One region of the Blastococcus sp. SYSU DS0619 genome, then DNA from elsewhere that is predicted to be linked to it. Evidence: riboswitches for the same ligand, from Rfam matches in the RefSeq annotation. Region 1 holds a riboswitch; each other region holds the start of a gene.
What was found. Region 1 has a riboswitch for cyclic di-AMP ahead of ACI79T_RS18350 (aggregation-promoting factor C-terminal-like domain-containing protein). Riboswitches for the same ligand answer to the same signal wherever they lie in the genome.

Region 1 (5,511 bases):
CGATGGACCGCCCGACGATCCCGCCCTGCGCGGCGGCCGGCCGGCTGTCCTCGCCCTCGGTCATCGCTCCCCCTCCGGCTGTGGTCCTGCTCCGACCTTAGGGGGCGCGCCGTCGCCGGGGGCGAGCCGAAGCGGCGATCCGCGGCGCGGTCACGCCGCGGCCGGGACCCCCGATCACCCCACCAGCCGCAGCGGCCACCGGCGCCCTCCGACACCACACGGCGTTCCCGGGCCGCCGGCCGGACCGGGCGAGACTCGGCCGGTCCCGCCGTCCACCGCGCCCGTCCCGGGCGCCGAGGAGACCCGTGCCCCACCGGCTCCCCCGTTCGCGGTCGTTCGCCCGCGCCGCCGTCGCCTGCGCCCTCCTGACCGGCTGCACCGCGGTGGCGATCGATCCGGTCTCCTCCACCACGGAGCTGCCCGCACCGGTTCCCTCCTCCCCGGCCGATCGTCCGGTGCCGACGGTGGCGGCCGCGCTGGACGCCATGGACCGCCGGGCGCAGGTGGCCCAGCTGTTCGTCGCCGGGGTACCGCTCGACGACCTCGCCGCCGGCGCGCCCCTCGTCGAGCAGGGCGTCGGCGGGGTCTTCCTCGCCGGCCGCTCATCCACGGCCGCCGGCGAGCTCGCCGCCACGACGGCCGGCTGGCAGGACGCGGCCCCGGGGCCGACGGACCTGTGGATCGCCGTCGACCAGGAGGGCGGCCAGGTCCAGACGCTCCGCGGCGACGGCTTCACCCTCCTGCCGTCCGCCGTCGAGCAGGGACAGCTCCCGGCCGACCAGCTCGCGGCCCTGGCCGAGGAGCTCGGCGCCTCGCTGAGCTCCGCGGGGCTCAACCTCGACCTCGCACCGGTCGCCGACGTCGTCCCCCCGGGGACCGAGGCCGGGAACGAGCCGATCGGCTTCTTCCAGCGGCAGTACGGCGGCACCGGCCCCGAGGTGGCCGTGGACGCCGCCGCGGTCGCCGACGGGCTGGGCGCCCACGGCGTGACGCCGACGCTCAAGCACTTCCCCGGCCTGGGGCGGGTCCGGCAGAACACCGACACCAGCGACGGCGTGGTCGACCCGGTGACCGCGGCCGGCGACGAGCAGGTGAGCGCCTTCGCCGCGGCCCTGGCCCACACCTCGGCCGACCCGTTCGTGATGGTCTCCTCGGCGACCTACCCGCGCATCGACCCGGACAGCCAGGCCGTCTTCTCCCGCGCCGTCGTCACCGACCTGCTCCGCGGGGAGCTGGGCTTCGACGGCGTGGTCATCACCGACGACGTCGCGAACGCCGCCGCCATGCGCGACATCGCCCCGGGCGAGCGCGCGGTGCGCTTCCTGGCGGCCGGCGGCACCCTGGTGCTCAGCGTCGACGGCACGCTGGTGCCCGAGATGGTCGACGCCGTCCTGGCCCGGGCGGACGTCGACCCGGCCTTCGCCGCCACGGTCGACGCCGCCGTCCGCACCGCCCTGACCGCCAAGGCCGAGGCCGGCCTCCTCGGCTGACGGCACGTGCTGGTCCCGGTCGCGCCCGGCCGGCGGGACGGCGCGTCAGTCCTGCTGGCGGGCGGTGATCTGGACGGTCTGGGGAGCGGGCACGGCGTTGGACGGCGTGCAGCAGGCGTCGGTGCAACCGTCGCCGCACCCGCAGGTGTCTCCGTCGGACCCGCCCGGGACCACCGGACCGCAGCCACAGGCTTCCCCGCGCCACGCCTCGAGGCCTTCGCGGAAGGCGACGGCGGCGATGACCAGTCCGGCGATCGGGTCGGCCCAGCCCCAGCCCAGGGTCGCGTTGAGGACCAGCCCGACCAGCAGCACGGCGGACAGGTAGGTGCACAGCAGCGTCTGCGTGGAGTCGGCGACGACCGCCTGGGAGCCGAGCGCGCGGCCGGTGCGGCGCTGCGCCCAGGACAGGAAGGGCATGATGACCAGCGACGCGGCCGCCAGGCCGATACCGACCGGCGATGCGTCGGGGTCCCCGCCGAAGAGCAGGGCGCGGATCGACTCGAACGTCACGTAGCCGGCGAGGGCGAAGAACGAGAGCGCCATCAGCCGGAGCGCCTGTCGCTCCCGCGACTCGGGGAGCCGGTGGCGGAACTGCCACAGGATGATCAGGCCGCTGGAGACCTCGACGACGGAGTCCAGGCCGAAGCCGATCAGCGCGACCGATCCGGCGGCGATGCCGGCGCTGACGGCGATGACCGCCTCGATCACGTTGTAGGTGACCGACGCCCCGGCCAGCAGTTGCGCCCGGCGTCCGAGATGCCTGGCCTCCTCGGCGCTGGGCCGCGCGTGGACCGTGCTCACTGCTCCGCGGCCTCTCCGTAGGTGGGGCACAGGGAGACGGCGTCGCCGGTAGCGGCCAGCAGCCGCTCGGCCGCACCCAGCAGGTCGAGCAGTTCGGGTGCGGTGGACAGCGACCACATCGACGCCCTGCCCTGTGGCCGGGAGGCGATCAGGCCGCAGTCGCGCAGGCAGGCAAGGTGCGCGGACACGGTGGACTGGGCCAGTCCGAGGTGGTCGGTCAGGTCCACGACCTTGTGCTCGCCGAGCACGAGGTGGCGCAGGATCGCCAGCCGCGCCGGGTCGCCGAGACTGCGGAACATGCACGCCGCCGCGGACAGGGCCGCCACCTCGCTGACCGGGACGTCGGCAGTCGCGTTCGCGCTCGATGTCATCGTCACGCAGCGATGCTATCGCCGGCCAGCCGCCCGTGGGGTATGCGACGCCGTCGAGTGCACCGGGCGGACGCCGAACGGACGAGGCCCCACCCTGCACGGGTGGGGCCTCGTCCGTCCTGCTGAGCGCTAGCGGCGCACCGGGTCGTCCACCCGGTGCGGCCTCAGTACCAGCCGGTCGACTGGGAGTGGCTCCAGGCGCCGCACGGCGAGCCGTAGCGGTTGTTGATGTAGATCAGCCCGGCGTCGATCTGCCGGTAGCCGTCGGAGGTCTTGGCGATGCCCGTCCCGGCCCACGTCGAGTCGAGGAACTGGGCGATGCCGTAGGCGGTGCTGCGGGGGTTCTGCGCGTTGGGGTTCCAGCCGCTCTCCTTGCCCCACAGGTTCTCCAGGCAGGTGAACTCGCTGCCGGAGCCACCCACCTTCTGCATCGCGTACCCCTTGAACGACCCGGCCGGTGCGGCGGCTGCGGCCGGCGCGGGGGCCGCCGGAGCGGCGGGGGCGGCCGGGGCGCTGGTGGTCCGACGGGGGGCGGCGGCCGCGGCCTGCGCCTCGGCGGCGCGGGCGGCCTCGACGCGGGCGGCCTCGATACGGGCGGCCTCGGCGCGGGCCGCCTCCTCGGCGGCACGGCGGGCGGCCTCCTCCGCCTCGATGCGGGCGGCCTCCTCGGCGGCACGGCGGTCGAGCTCGGCCTGCTCGGCGGCAGCCCGGGCCTCGGCGGCCGCGGCCTGCTCGGCCACGCGCTCGCTGCGGCTGGCCGCGAGCGGGGCGAGGGAGTCGACGGCCGACTCGACGGCGTCGGCCGGCGGCGCCTCGGCGGGGATGCCCAGCTGGGCGGCGACGCTGACCGAGACCGGCTGCGCCTTGGCGTGGGCCTCGGGCTCGTTGGCGACGACGACGTTGACGACCAGGGCACCGGCGGCGACGACCGCCAGCAGGAGCGCCGGGCGACGGACGGACGTGGGGCGCAGGGCGCGGGTGATCGAGGTGGCGCGAAGGTTCATGGGGTGGGACTGCTCCAGGGGCAGGGCACAGCGGGTCCGCGGCGGACAGCTGCAGGGGTGGTCGAGTGGCAGCGGGTGCAGGGCGGGACGCCCGGGCGCTCAGCGCGGGGAAGGCGCGCGCGAGGCTCCGTACCGGCTGCGGTTCCGTGCAAGGTGGGCCCGCAGGCTCGCCATGCGGCGGCTCTCCGTTTCTTCCGTCGTGCCGCCTACCGAGTTAGCTGACGGATTCGGGCGTGGAAGTCGCCCTACCCGCGCCGACGTGCTCGGCGCGCGATTCACCCCAGTGCTGCGGTGGGTCCCCGGCTCACCCGCGGCGCGATGGCAGCGGGCGACTCGGCGGCGCCCGGCGGACCTCCCCGGATGGGGAGAGAACGACCGGCCGGGCTGGCCCACGGTAACCACCGTTATTCGTTCGTGACAATCCCTCTGGGGGAACTACCGTGTGGAAGTCGTCTCGCGGAGCTCAGGGCAGCTGCCAGACGGTCGTCCGGCGCACCGCCGTGGGCTGCGTGGGCGACGGCTCGGTGTCGGGGACGTCGTACACCGCCAGCGCGGTCAGCCGGTCCTCCGGCAGGTAGACGCGGCCGGGGTCCCCGACCAGCACCTCGACCCCGCGGGCGCGGGCGGCCTCGAGGAAGGGCAGCACCCGGTCGGTCATCTCGCGGTCGTAGCAGACGTCCCCGGCGAGGATCACCGCCACGTCCGGCGGCCCGTCCCCCAGCACGTCGCCCACCGGCGTGATCCCCGGTGCCCCGTTCCGCTCGGCGTTCACGGTCACGGCGGTGAGCGCGTACGGGTCGACGTCGCTGGCGAGCACGGAGCTCGCCCCGGCGCGCACCGCCGCCACGGACACCAGGCCGCTGCCGGCGCCCAGGTCGAGCACCGCGCGCCCGGCCACCAGCTCCGGGTGGTCGAGCACGTAGCGCGCGAGCGCCTGGCCGCCCGGCCAGGCCGCCGCCCAGAACGGCGGTTCGGTGGAGGTGCGCCCGTGCTCGGTCTGCATCGCCTCCCAGAGGGCGACGACGTCGGCGGCGACCAGCAGCTCGACCTCGGGCACCAGGTCGGGCCGCACCGGGCGGGTGTGGGCGCGGACGAACTCCGCGGGAACGGGATGGTCCACCCCGGCAGTCAACCGCACCGGGACTGCGGCGGCGCGGGCCGGGCTGCTCGGAGCCGGACTGCTCAGAGCCGGGCCGACCAGGAGGACAGCCGGCCGGCGGGACGGAACCCGAGCGCCTCGTTGACCGCCACCATGGGGGTGTTGCGCTCGGAGTTGTAGGTGCTGATCCGGCGCACCTCGGGGAACGCCTCCGCCAGGTCCCGCAGCACGGCCGCCTTCACCCGGGCGCCGAGCCGGTGCCCGCGGTGCTCGCGGAGGACCAGCGTCCCGCCCTGCGAGGCGCGCGCGGGCTGCGCCAGCGGGATCTGCAGGTCCGTGAATGCGATCAGCCGGCCGTCCCGGGTCACCGCCCCGGCGGAGAGCACCGCACGCCCCCGGGCGACGTGCGACCGCTCGTACTCGCGGATCCGCACGCCGTCCCACTGCTCCTCCTCGACCGGCAGGTCGCCGTGCGGGGCGTCGGTCGTCATCCGCCGCTCCAGCAGCGCCCGGTCGTCGAGCAGCGCGTCCGGGGTCCGGTCGCGCCAGGTCACGACCTCGTACCCGCGGCCGGCCTCCACCGCCCCGGCCTCCAGCGCCGCGAGCCGCTGCTCGTCGGGCGGCAGCAGGAGGTCGCGCCGGGTCTCGACCAGATCGCAGGCCCAGCCGTGCGCCTCGGCGAACACGCGTCCCGGCGTTCCCGGAGACGGCTCGTCGACCTCGGCGATCAGGACGGTGCGTCCGTG
Region 2 (5,511 bases), on a different contig from region 1:
GCTCTACGCGTGGTCGTTCGCCGACCGGGGACGGGGCCGCGCGGTGCGGGCCCGGGTGACCGCCGCCGCCGGTCTCGCCGTCGTCGTCGCCGGCGGCTACCTCGGCGGCGTGCTGTCCTACCGGCACCGGCTCGGCGTCGACCACTCCGCGGCCGGCCGCTCGCCCCGGACCTTCACCGAGGTCGCCCGGCTGGCCGACCTGCCTGACGGCGAGCCGGTCGGCGTCGACATCGACGGCGTGCCGGTGGCGCTGATCCGCACCGGCGGCGCGGTCCGCGCGGTCGGCGGGCGGTGCCCGCACCTGGGTGGCCCCCTGGCGGAGGGCTGGCTGCACCGGGACGAGCTGGTCTGCCCGTGGCACGGCTCGCGCTTCGACCTCGACACCGGCGAGCCGGCGCAGGGCCCCTCCACGGCTCCGCTGCCCTGCTACGACACCCGCATCACCGACGGCGCGGTGGCGGTGCGGCGGCGGGCCCGCTGGCGCAGCCCCACCGCGATCACCACCGCCGAGGAGGCATCCCGATGAAGGCCGACGAGGTCCTGATCGCCCACCACGACGTGCTGCGCGGGCTGCTCCGCGAGCTGGCGGAGACGTCCGCGGCGGAGACCGGCCGGCGGGAGGAGCTCCGCGACCGCTTCCTCCGGGAGATCGAGATCCACGCCCAGATCGAGGACGAGCTGTTCTACCCGGCCGTGCCCGACGTCTCCCCGCTGCTGGCCCTGGCGCACGCCGAGCACCGGCAGATCGACGACCAGGTCGCGACCGTCATGCGCATGGACGTCACCGACCCGGAGTTCACCACCGAGGTGCGCATGCTGGAGAACACGGTGCGCCACCACACGATGGAGGAGGAGCAGCGGATGTTCCCCCAGTCGCACGCGCTGGGGGAGGAGCGCCTCGAGCAGCTCGGGGAGCAGCTGCGTGCGCGGCAGCAGGAGTTGGCCGAGTCCGGCGGGATGCGGCTGATCATCCGGCTGAAGCGGGCGACCCTCCGCTCTGTGTAGTCGCGCGGTCCCCCCGGGCGTGCGCGCACACCCGGGGGAACCGTCGCAGGAGTGATCAGACGATGCGGCGCGCGGTGTTGTAGCCCCACATCGAGTCGACCGGGACGACCGCCACCGGCTGGCCGTAGGTCGAGGAGTGCACCATCAGCCCGTCCCCGATGTACATGCCGACGTGGCCGACCGGGTCGTAGAAGAAGATCAGGTCGCCGGGCTGCAGGTTGGCCCGGTCCACGTAGACCCCGGCCGTCGACTGCGCCCGCGAGGTCCGGGGGATCTCCAGGCCCGCGGCCTGGTAGGCCGACCAGGTGAGGCCCGAGCAGTCGTAGCCGCCGGGGCCGGTGCCGCCCCAGACGTAGGGCTTGCCCTGCTGGGCGAGGGCGGTGTCGACCGCCACCTGGGCGGCGTGCGTCGGTGCGACGACCGGGGCGACCGTCACGGTGACGGTGCCGCCGGAGGTGCCACCGCCGCCGACATCAGCAACGGCGGGGAGCGGGGAGAGGGCGATGCCCGCTCCGGTGACGAGCGCGAGCGCCGCCCCGCGGAGGGAGCGACGGGTGACCGAGGTCGTGCGAGTGGTCGTCATGGACGACGGTTTCTCCTGTTCTCCGACAACCGCCTACCGGGTTAGCTGACGGGTTCGGGCGGGGAACTCGCCCGGCGCTCCCGGGCATGCCGGTCACGCTTCACCCCAGTGCTGCGGTGGGTCCCCGGTCCGGGCGGCGGAGCGATCCGACGCCTGGTTCGGCGGTGTCCGCACGGGTGTCACCGGTGGTGGTGACGACGCGGCCCCGGGCGGACCGGCGACGACGCTAGGCATGTCACGGAAAGGTCACAAAGCGGCCGGACGGGCCTGGCGGGGCCGGATCGGGAGGACGACGGCGCCCCGTCGGGAACGCGACTCGCGAGCGGACCACGGCCGATCCCGTCGCACGATCCCGGCCGGTTCCGTCCGCCGGCACGGAGCGCGACCGCGCACTTACTTCCTGACGCGCGGCATGCCTCGACTCTCCGTCCACGATCGCGTGCGCTCCGATCCGCTCGCGACCGCCCCGGTGACCGTCGCCACAGCTCGTCGGAGCGCGTGCGAGCATCGCCGGGTGGCCCGCCTGCTGATCGCCAACCGCGGCGAGATCGCCGTCCGCATCGCCCGCGCGGCGGCCGCCGAGGGGCTGACGTCGGTCGCCGTCACGGCCTCCGACGAGCCGGACGCACCCCACCTCGCCGCCGCCGACGAGACGCACTTCCTCCCCGGCAGCGGACCCGCCGCCCACCTCGACGCCGCGGCGATCGTGCAGGCCGCACGCGCCGCCGGCTGCGACCTGATCCACCCCGGCTACGGCTTCCTCTCCGAGGACCCAGCGCTCCCGCGCGCATGCGGGGACGACGGCGGTGCGCCGACCGTCGTCGGCCCCGGCGCCCCCGTCCTGGAGACGCTCGGGGACAAGGTGCTCGCCCGCTCGGCCGCCGAGGCCGCCGGCGTCCCGGTCCCGCGGGGCACCACCGACGCCACGACCGGCCAGGTCGTCGACCTGCTCGATGCCACCGGCGCGGTGATGCTGAAAGCGCGGTTCGGCGGGGGAGGGCGGGCCACCCGCATCCTCCGCCGGGGCGACGACGTCGCCGCCGCGTTCGCCGCGGTGGCCGACGAGGCCCGGGTCGCCTTCGGCGCCGACGCGCTGCTCGCCGAGGAGCTGGTCGAGGACGCCCGGCACATCGAGGTGCAGGTGCTCGGCGACGCGGACGCGGACGTCGTCGTCCTCGGCGACCGCGACTGCTCGCTGCAGCGCCGCCGGCAGAAGGTCGTCGAGATCGCGCCGGCGCCGAACCTGCCGGGCGCGGTCCGGAAGCAGCTGCACGACGCCGCCGCCGCGCTCGCCCGGCAGGTCGGCCTCCGCGGCCTGGCCACCGTCGAGTTCCTCGTGCCGGCCGGCGACCCCGCGCGCTTCGTCTTCCTCGAGTGCAACCCCCGCCTGCAGGTGGAGCACACCGTCACCGAGGAGGTGCTCGGCCTGGACCTGGTGCGGCTGCAGCTGCGCGTCGCGGCCGGCGCGACCCTCGCCGACCTCGGGCTCGCCGACGGCCCGCCCCGCGCCGCCGGGTGCGCGGTCCAGGCGCGGGTCAGCGCCGAGACGCTCACCGCCGACGGCGCCGTCGTCCCGTCCGCCGGGACCATCAACTCGCTCACCCTGCCTGGTGGCCCCGGCGTGCGCGTCGACACCGCCGCCCGGGCGGGCACCGACGTCAGCCCCCGCTACGACCCACTGCTGGCCAAGGTGGTCGTGCACGCGCGGCACGGCGGCCTCCCCGAGGCGCTGGCGCACCTGCGCCGCGCCCTGGGCGAGGTCGAGGTGCGCGGCGTCGCCACCAACACGGCCTTCCTGCGGGCCCTGGTCGCGCACCCCGAGGTCGCCGAGGCCACCACCACGTTCGTCGACGACCACCTCGCCGACCTCGCGCCGGCCGCCGCGCCGACCGGGGAACCCGGCGGGCAGGAGGGGCTGCGCGCTCCGGTCCCCGGGACCGTCGTCGCCATCGAGGCCCGGCCCGGCGGCACGGTCGAGCCCGGGGGGACCGTGGTCGTCCTCGAGGCGATGAAGATGGAGCACGTCGTCGCGCTGCCGGCCGGGGGCACCGTCCGGCGGGTCGCGGTGCGGCTCGGCGAGACCGTCCGCCAGGGCCAGCTGCTCGCCGACGTCGCGCACGCCGCACCCGGCGAGGAGGGGCTACGCCCGGAGCTCGACCTGGACGCCGATCGGCCCGATCTCGCCGAGGTCCGCCGCCGCCACGAGATCGGCCTGGACGAGCACCGCACCGACGCCGTCGCCAAGCGGCACGCCCAGGGCCGGCGCACCGCCCGGGAGAACCTCGCCGACCTGGTCGACCCCGGCAGCTTCCTCGAGTACGGGCCGCTGGTCTTCGCCGCCCAGGAGCGCCGCCGCAGCCGGGAGGAGCTCCAGGAGCGCACCCCGGCCGACGGCGTCGTCGGCGGGCTGGCCGACGTCAACGGCGACCTGGTCGGCCGCGAGAGGAGCGCCGCGGTGGTCGTCTCCTACGACTACACGGTGCTCGCCGGCACCCAGGGCATGCGCGGCCACCTGAAGAAGGACCGGCTGTTCGAGCTGGCGGAGCAGCGCCGGCTGCCCGTCGTCCTCTTCGCCGAGGGCGGGGGAGGGCGGCCCGGCGACGTCGACTCCACGCACGTCTCCGCGCTCGACACCATGGCCTTCACCCTCTTCGGCAAGCTGTCCGGCCTGGTGCCGACCGTGGGCATCGCCAGCGGCCGCTGCTTCGCCGGCAACGCGGCGCTGCTGGGCACCTGCGACGTCGTCATCGCCACCGAGGACGCGAACATCGGCATGGGCGGCCCGGCGATGATCGAGGGCGGCGGGCTCGGCGTCGTCGCGCCGGAGGAGATCGGCCCCATCGACGTCCAGCACGCCAACGGGGTGGTCGACGTCCGGGTCGCCGACGACGCCGCCGCCGTCGCCGCGGCCCGGCAGTACCTCTCCTACTTCCAGGGGCCGGTGACCGACTGGACCGCCCCCGACCAGCGCGCGCTGCGCCACCTCGTCCCCGAGAACCGCAAGCGGGTCTACGACATGCGCGCGGTGCTGCACGCGCTCGCGGACGAGAACAGCGTGCTCGAGCTCCGCGACGGCTGGGGCACCGGGATGATCACCGCGCTGGCCCGGGTCGAGGGCGCGCCGCTCGGCGTCGTCGCCAACGTGCCCACCCACCTCGGCGGGGCCATCGACTCCGACGCCGCCGACAAGGCCGCCCGCTTCCTCCAGCTCTGCGACGCCCACGGCCTGCCGGTCGTGTTCCTCTGCGACACCCCGGGCTTCATGGTCGGTCCCGAGTCGGAGCGGACGGCCACCGTCCGGCACCTCTCCCGGCTGTTCGTCATCGGCGCGAACCTGTCGGTGCCGATCGGCACCGTCGTCGTCCGCAAGGCCTACGGGCTCGGGGCGCAGGCGATGGCCGGCGGCAGCATGAAGGTGCCGCGGTTCGCGATCGGCTGGCCGACCAGCGAGTTCGGCCCGATGGGGCTGGAGGGGGCGGTCCGGCTGGGCATGCGCCGCGAGCTCGCGGCCATCGCGGACGACGCCGAGCGGGCCGCCGCCTACGACGCCGCGGTCGCCGCCGCCTACGAGAACGGACGGGGGCTCAACGTCGCCGCCCACTGGGAGATCGACGACGTCGTCGACCCCGCCGACACCCGCCGGTGGATCACCACGCTGACCCGCGAGGTGGCGGCGACGCCGCGCCCGCCGGGTCGCGTCCGGCCGCACGTCGACACCTGGTGACCGTCCGGGCGAGACTTCCGGCCCGGTGGTTGGCGGGGGCCGTGCCGGGGCAGGGAAGGTCCTGATCAGCCAGCCGGCCCCCGGGCCGGCCGACGACCAGGAGGCAGACATGGGAATGATGCGGAAGCTCATCGCGTCCGGTGTGGCGGCGAAGGTGTTCCAGGAGGCCAAGAAGCCGGAGAACCAGGCGAAGATCAAG
Region 3 (5,511 bases), on a different contig from region 1:
GACTGACGCACCCCGGAGGGCCGCGCGGCGCCGGGTGGTCATCCCGGCACCGTCGGCGTCACTCCTCGAGCACGTCGGTGTTACCGGCCCGGGCCGCCCGGAGGCGGAGCAGCTCGAGCTCGGCCCGCACGGCCGACAGGTCGCCCGACGAGCGCAGCAGGTGCGCGAGCGCGCCGGCGTTGTCCGCCCGGGCCGCGCGGGCCAGCTCGTCGAGTAGTTCGCGCAGGGCGCCCTCGTCCTCGCCGTGCCGCACCAGCCGGGCGACCCCGTTCACGGTGCTGCGCACGTCCTGCAGGAGCGGGGGGAGCTGGCGGACGGCGTAGTCCAGCAGGACCACGAGGTCGCAGGGCAGTCGCACCAGCGCGACGAGCGCGGGCAGCGGTCCGAACCGGGGCGGGGGCGGGGGAGTGGCGGGGCCGAGCTCGTCGGGTGTCATGGCTCCCGGCTACCCCGGTCCGGGGCGATGCACGGATCGCCCGGGGGCTATCGCGCCCGGGCAGCGGCGAGCCGCGTCGTGCCGACCGCCAGCGCGACGCCGATGGTCATGCCGAGGGTGTTCATCGCCCAGTCGTTCGTGTCACAGGCGCGCCCGATGGCCGGCGCCAGTGCCTGGAGGGCCTCGATGCCGGCCGACGTGACCGAGCCCACCGCCAGCACCGGCAGCGGACGCCGCGAGGCCAGTGCGGCGAAGAACACCACGGGGAGGGACAGCGCCACGTTGGCCAGGAGCTCGACGCGGGTCAGCGAGGGCAGGGCGAACTGCACCGTGCAGACCACCTGGTCGAGCTGCCCCTTCGCGGACGGGGTCAAGGTCAGTGCGAGGACCGGGAGCGCGGAGAGGGCCGTCAGCGTCCACAGGATCCGGCGTCCGGACCGCCGGCTGCGCACCGCCGCGTAGCCGACGACGACGCAGCCCAGAGCGATGGTGGCCAGCGTCACCGGCACGAGCGCCGAGTGCTCCAGCAGGACGTCGGTGATCATCGGGGCCCACCGTAGGGCGCCGGCGGTTCAGGCCGCGACGCTCGGCCGGCTCCCGTCCTCCACGGGTCGGGCGACGTCCGCAGGGCGCGCGGAGAACTGGTGCTGGGCGGCCCATCGGCGGGCGCAGCGCATCCGCCACCAGCGGAAGAACCGTTCGGCCATGTCGTCAGGCTGCCCCGTCTGACGCCGTAGCGCAAGCGACTCGCCACACTCTGTAATCGCGGGTGATGTCGATGCGCCGGGTGTGGATCGCGCCTGGAGCGGTAAGCACTGTTGAACCGACCACACGAGCCCCTCGAGACGGAGGGCGTCGGCAACCGCGGGACGTGCAGTGGGAGTGCCGGCGGTCCGGGAGAACCCGGCCGTGGAGCTGAACCCGCTGGTCACCGTGGTGGGGCGGGTGGGGCTCGAACCCACGACCCAGGGATTATGAGTCCCATGCTCTGACCGGCTGAGCTACCGCCCCGGTGCTGACAGCCTGCCAGATGACGGCGACACGCCGCGCGGACGCGCCCGTGTCTGGAGGGGCGTCTCGTTACCGCCCTGTGACATCTGGCCGATTCGCTTGTACCGTCTCCCGCGGCCCACCCGATGCCGCTCCCGAACCCGGGAGCTCGGGCGGGCCCCGCCGAACCGTGCGGCCAGCTGGCCGGATGGACCGGGGACCCATGTTCTCTGGGGTGAATCCCGCCTGCGCCTCCACGGGCAGGGGGGTAGGGCAAGTTCCGGCCCGAACCCGTCAGCTGACCTGGTAGGCGGACCGAGGAACGGAGACAGTCGCCTTGGCGACCTCGCACCACCAGCACCACCCCACCGTGCCCACCCGCGGGGGCCTTCGCCGGATCGGGCGGGCGGCCACCGCCCTGACCGCTCTGCTGGCCCTGTCCCTGCTGGGGACGACGGCCGCGACGGCCGCACCCGGCGACGCGAAGAGCGAACACGACCGCGTGGCCCAGGAGGTCGCCTCCCTCGAGCAGCGGATCACCGACGCCGAGGACCGGCTGGAGCAGATGACGCTCCGCGCCGAGGAGGCCAGCGGCGCCGTGCTCCAGGCCGAGGCGGAGCTGGCGACCGCCCAGCAGCACGCCGACGCCATCGCCGTCGAGCTGGCCGCCGTCCGCGAAGCCCTCGGGCGCACCCAGGACGACGTCGCGACCCTCGGCCGGGAGGCCTACATGGGTGGTGGCGACGAGACGTTCAGCGAGGTGGAGATGGTGCTGCACGCCGAGGGCCCGGGGGAGCTGCTGCAGCAGGCCGCCACCCTCGAGATCCTCGGCAAGGACCGGGCCGAGGTGCTCGAGGAGCTGCGGGTCGTCGAGGCGCGCGAGGCGCGGCTGGACCAGGAGGCGAAGACCGCCGTCGCCGAGCGCGACGCAGCCGCCCGCACCGCCCAGGAGGCCCAGGTGGCCACCGACGCGCTCCTCGCCGAGGCGCAGGCGGAGTTCGACGCGCTCAGCGCGGAGAAGGCAGCCCTCGACGAGCAGTTGCGCGAGGCGGAGATCCGCATGCTGAGCATGCAGGGCACCCCCGAGCCGGCGAACACCTGGAACCAGCTGCAGGCCGCCGAGCAGGCCGCCGAGCAGGCCGTCGGGGCGGTCGCCGCGACGGGCGGCGCCACTGCGCTGACCCAGGGCCGGGTCACCTCCTGCTACGGCGCCCGCTGGGGGACCATGCACCTCGGTGTGGACATCGCGGCGCCGATCGGCACCCCGATCTTCACGCCGGAGCCCGGCGTCGTGCTGCAGGCGGGGCCGGCCAGCGGGTTCGGGCTCGCGGTCGCCATCCAGCACCACGACGGCGCGATCACCGTCTACGGGCACGTCAACCAGTTCTTCGTGTCGCCGGGCCAGGTCGTCGAAGGCGGTCAGCAGATCGCCGAGGTCGGCAACCGCGGCCAGTCCACCGGGCCGCACCTGCACTTCGAGGTGCACAAGGGCGGCCTGTACGCCGACCGCACCAACCCGGTGCCGTGGCTCGCCCAGCGCGGGATCTCCCTCGGCGGCAGCTGCGGCTGATCCGGCGCCGCCGCATAGGTCGCGCGCCGTCGTCCAGGATGGCGGCGTGCGACCGGCGGCGGGGGAGGGCACCTGGCTGCGCGCCGGGCTCCTCGTCGCGCTGCTGCTCGCCGGGGTGTTCGGCGCCCTCGCCGTCGACCTGCCGTCGGTGGCGCAGGTGCGCGAGTGGGTCGACGGAGGCGGTCCGGCGACCTGGGGGCTCCTGGTCGCGGGTCTCGTCGTGGTGCTGCTGGCGCCGGTCCCACGATCGGTCCTGTCGGTCATCGCCGGCGTCGTCCTGGGGTTCGGCCCCGGTCTGGCCGTCGCGCTCGTCGGCGGGCTCCTCTCCGCCATGGCGGCGTTCGGGCTCAGCCGGGCGCTGGGGCGTCCGGCCGCGGAGCGGCTCGCCGGGCCCCGGCTCCGGCGCGCCGACCGGCTGGTGACCGAGCGCGGCTTCGTCTCCGTGCTGGTGGGCCGGCTGATCCCCGTCATGCCGTTCGTGGTCACCAGCTACGGCGCCGGCCTGAGCGGCGTCCGGTTCGGGTCCTTCCTCGCGGCCACCGCCGTCGGCATCGTCCCGAGCACGGTCGTGCAGGTGGGCATCGGCGCGTCCACCGGCGTCGCCGTCGCCCGGTTCGGCGCCCTGGCCGCCGTTCCGCTCGTCGTCCTCGGGCTGGTGCTGCTGGTCGCCGGGACCGCATGGTGGTACCGGCGGCGGACCCGCGCCGGGCAGGCGATCTAGCCGCGGCCGAAGAGCCGGCCCAGCATGCCGCCGGCGCCGCCCACGGTGCGCGCGGCCAGCTGCAGGATCGGCCCGCCGGGGATCCCCGGGACCTGCTGCACGATCGGCGCCAGCCGGAGCAGCCCGCCGACGTCGTGCACCTTCAGCTGGCGCCGGGCCACGGCGGGCGCCGGGTTGACCCGGCCGGAGGCGGCGTCGAGCAGGAGGTCGGCCGCGGCCTCGACGGCCGGCCCGTCGACGACCCCCGCCGGCACCCGGTGCACCTGCCAGCCGTCCCCGTCAGCGGTGAAACCCCACCCGCCGTCCGGGGTGACGAGGGCGACGCGCCCGGAGATCCCGGTCGAGGCGGCCAGCGCTCCGGTCACGTCGGTGAGGGCGGCCAGGCCGGACTGCAGCACGGCCGCCGACGGCGGCTCGGCGCCGCAGGAGACGAGGTCCAACCCGTGGACGGCGAGCTCGTAGGCCTGCCCGAGCACGACGCTCAGCAGCGGCACCCGCCCCACGACGGAGACCGCCGGTGCGGTGTCCAGCTCCTCCGGCTCGTCGGCCAGGTAGCGCGCGGTCGCCGCACGGTTGCGGCGCAGAGCGTCCAGCACCTCCGCGCGGGAGGCGCCGCGATGGGCGGCCGTGACCCGGGCGTTCACCGCATCGGGGTCCGGTGGCGTCCCGTGCCCGCCCGTCCGCGCCGAGGCGATGAGGTCGTCCAGCGCGGCGTGGTCGTCCCAGCAGCCCAGGTGCACGCAGATCTCGTGCGCCCGCCACCCGGGCAGCCGTGAGGACCGGTCCAGGTCGACCGTCTCGGCCTGCGCCAGGAACGCGTCCCACGCGCCGAGCACCAGCCCGGCGACCTCGTTCCGTCCCGCCTCGGCCATGCCCTGGTGTCCACCCATGTCCCGCCCGTACCCGGCCGCCGGCCGGGCAGGCATGCAGCCCGCGGGACGGCGGGCGGTCCGGAGCCCGAGCCCGAGGCCGCCGCACACCTCGTGGTCCATCCAGTACGCTGAGTGACGTCGTGGAGAGAACGTCGCGCTCACGGCTCTCGTCGCGAGTCACTCTGCGTGACCAATGCCCCGATGCCCACGCTCAGGCCGCCGTCCGCCCCGCGCGGCGCGCCGTCCACCCGGCCGTGGAGCCTGTGAATAGCCTGGAGCCGCTGGACGCAACCCTGTAGGCGTGGTAATAGCTGGCTGACCAGCGACAAGACGCCGGATCGCGGATCACCGATCACTTTCGTCTCATCAGTCGCACCCGGGCTGGCGCAATCGGGTCACCATCGTGCAAACTTGTCGCGGAGCCTGGCTCCGCCACTGCCGATAACGGCGCGTCACCGAATCGATGGGTCCGTAGGGGAAGACGAGACCGATCGAGTCGATGGAGGTGCCCCGTGCAGCGACGGTCAACCCAGGGTGTCGTCTTCGTGCACGCGTGCCCGAAGGCGCTCTGCCAGCACGTCGAGTGGGCGCTTGAGCGCGTCGTCGGCGGGCCGGTCTCCCTGTCGTGGGCTGAGCAGCCCGCAGCGCACGGTTCCTACCGTGCTGAAGTGGCGTGGACGGGTTCGCCCGGTACCGGCGCCAAGCTGGTCGCTGCCCTGCGCGCCTGGCCGATGCTGCGCTTCGAGGTCACCGAGGAGGCGAGCCACGGCAACGACGGCGAGCGGATGTCCTACGTGCCCGGGCACGGGGTCTTCCGGGCGCCGACGAGCGCCAACGGCGACCTCATCGTCACCGAGCAGCAGCTGCGCCACCTGGCCGCGACCACGACGTCGATCGAGGCCTTCCGGCACGGGGTCGACCA

Region 2: another riboswitch for cyclic di-AMP. It lies ahead of ACI79T_RS09020 (C40 family peptidase); the one in region 1 lies ahead of ACI79T_RS18350 (aggregation-promoting factor C-terminal-like domain-containing protein).
Region 3: another riboswitch for cyclic di-AMP. It lies ahead of ACI79T_RS09815 (murein hydrolase activator EnvC family protein); the one in region 1 lies ahead of ACI79T_RS18350 (aggregation-promoting factor C-terminal-like domain-containing protein).

What each region holds. Positions count from the first base shown of each region.
Region 1 covers NZ_JBJHAM010000022.1:28,440-33,950, forward strand. The annotation lists gene ACI79T_RS18330 (hypothetical protein) at 1-64, opposite strand, end outside; gene ACI79T_RS18335 (glycoside hydrolase family 3 N-terminal domain-containing protein) at 306-1,490, shown strand; gene ACI79T_RS18340 (cation diffusion facilitator family transporter) at 1,536-2,291, opposite strand; gene ACI79T_RS18345 (ArsR/SmtB family transcription factor) at 2,288-2,662, opposite strand; gene ACI79T_RS18350 (aggregation-promoting factor C-terminal-like domain-containing protein) at 2,827-3,666, opposite strand; cyclic di-AMP (ydaO/yuaA leader) riboswitch at 3,854-4,000, opposite strand; gene ACI79T_RS18355 (class I SAM-dependent methyltransferase) at 4,130-4,786, opposite strand; gene ACI79T_RS18360 (GNAT family N-acetyltransferase) at 4,849-5,511, opposite strand, start outside.
Region 2 covers NZ_JBJHAM010000005.1:105,397-110,907, forward strand. The annotation lists gene ACI79T_RS09010 (Rieske 2Fe-2S domain-containing protein) at 1-526, shown strand, start outside; gene ACI79T_RS09015 (hemerythrin domain-containing protein) at 523-1,005, shown strand; gene ACI79T_RS09020 (C40 family peptidase) at 1,061-1,588, opposite strand; cyclic di-AMP (ydaO/yuaA leader) riboswitch at 1,604-1,762, opposite strand; gene ACI79T_RS09025 (carboxyl transferase domain-containing protein) at 2,103-5,312, shown strand; gene ACI79T_RS09030 (hypothetical protein) at 5,422-5,511, shown strand, end outside.
Region 3 covers NZ_JBJHAM010000005.1:264,544-270,054, reverse strand. The annotation lists gene ACI79T_RS09840 (SGNH/GDSL hydrolase family protein) at 1-6, shown strand, start outside; gene ACI79T_RS09835 (hypothetical protein) at 59-436, opposite strand; gene ACI79T_RS09830 (VanZ family protein) at 484-981, opposite strand; gene ACI79T_RS09825 (hypothetical protein) at 1,009-1,143, opposite strand; tRNA gene ACI79T_RS09820 (tRNA-Ile) at 1,371-1,447, opposite strand; cyclic di-AMP (ydaO/yuaA leader) riboswitch at 1,608-1,739, shown strand; gene ACI79T_RS09815 (murein hydrolase activator EnvC family protein) at 1,764-2,996, shown strand; gene ACI79T_RS09810 (TVP38/TMEM64 family protein) at 3,043-3,717, shown strand; gene ACI79T_RS09805 (maleylpyruvate isomerase N-terminal domain-containing protein) at 3,714-4,607, opposite strand; gene ACI79T_RS09800 (DUF3145 domain-containing protein) at 5,102-5,511, shown strand, end outside.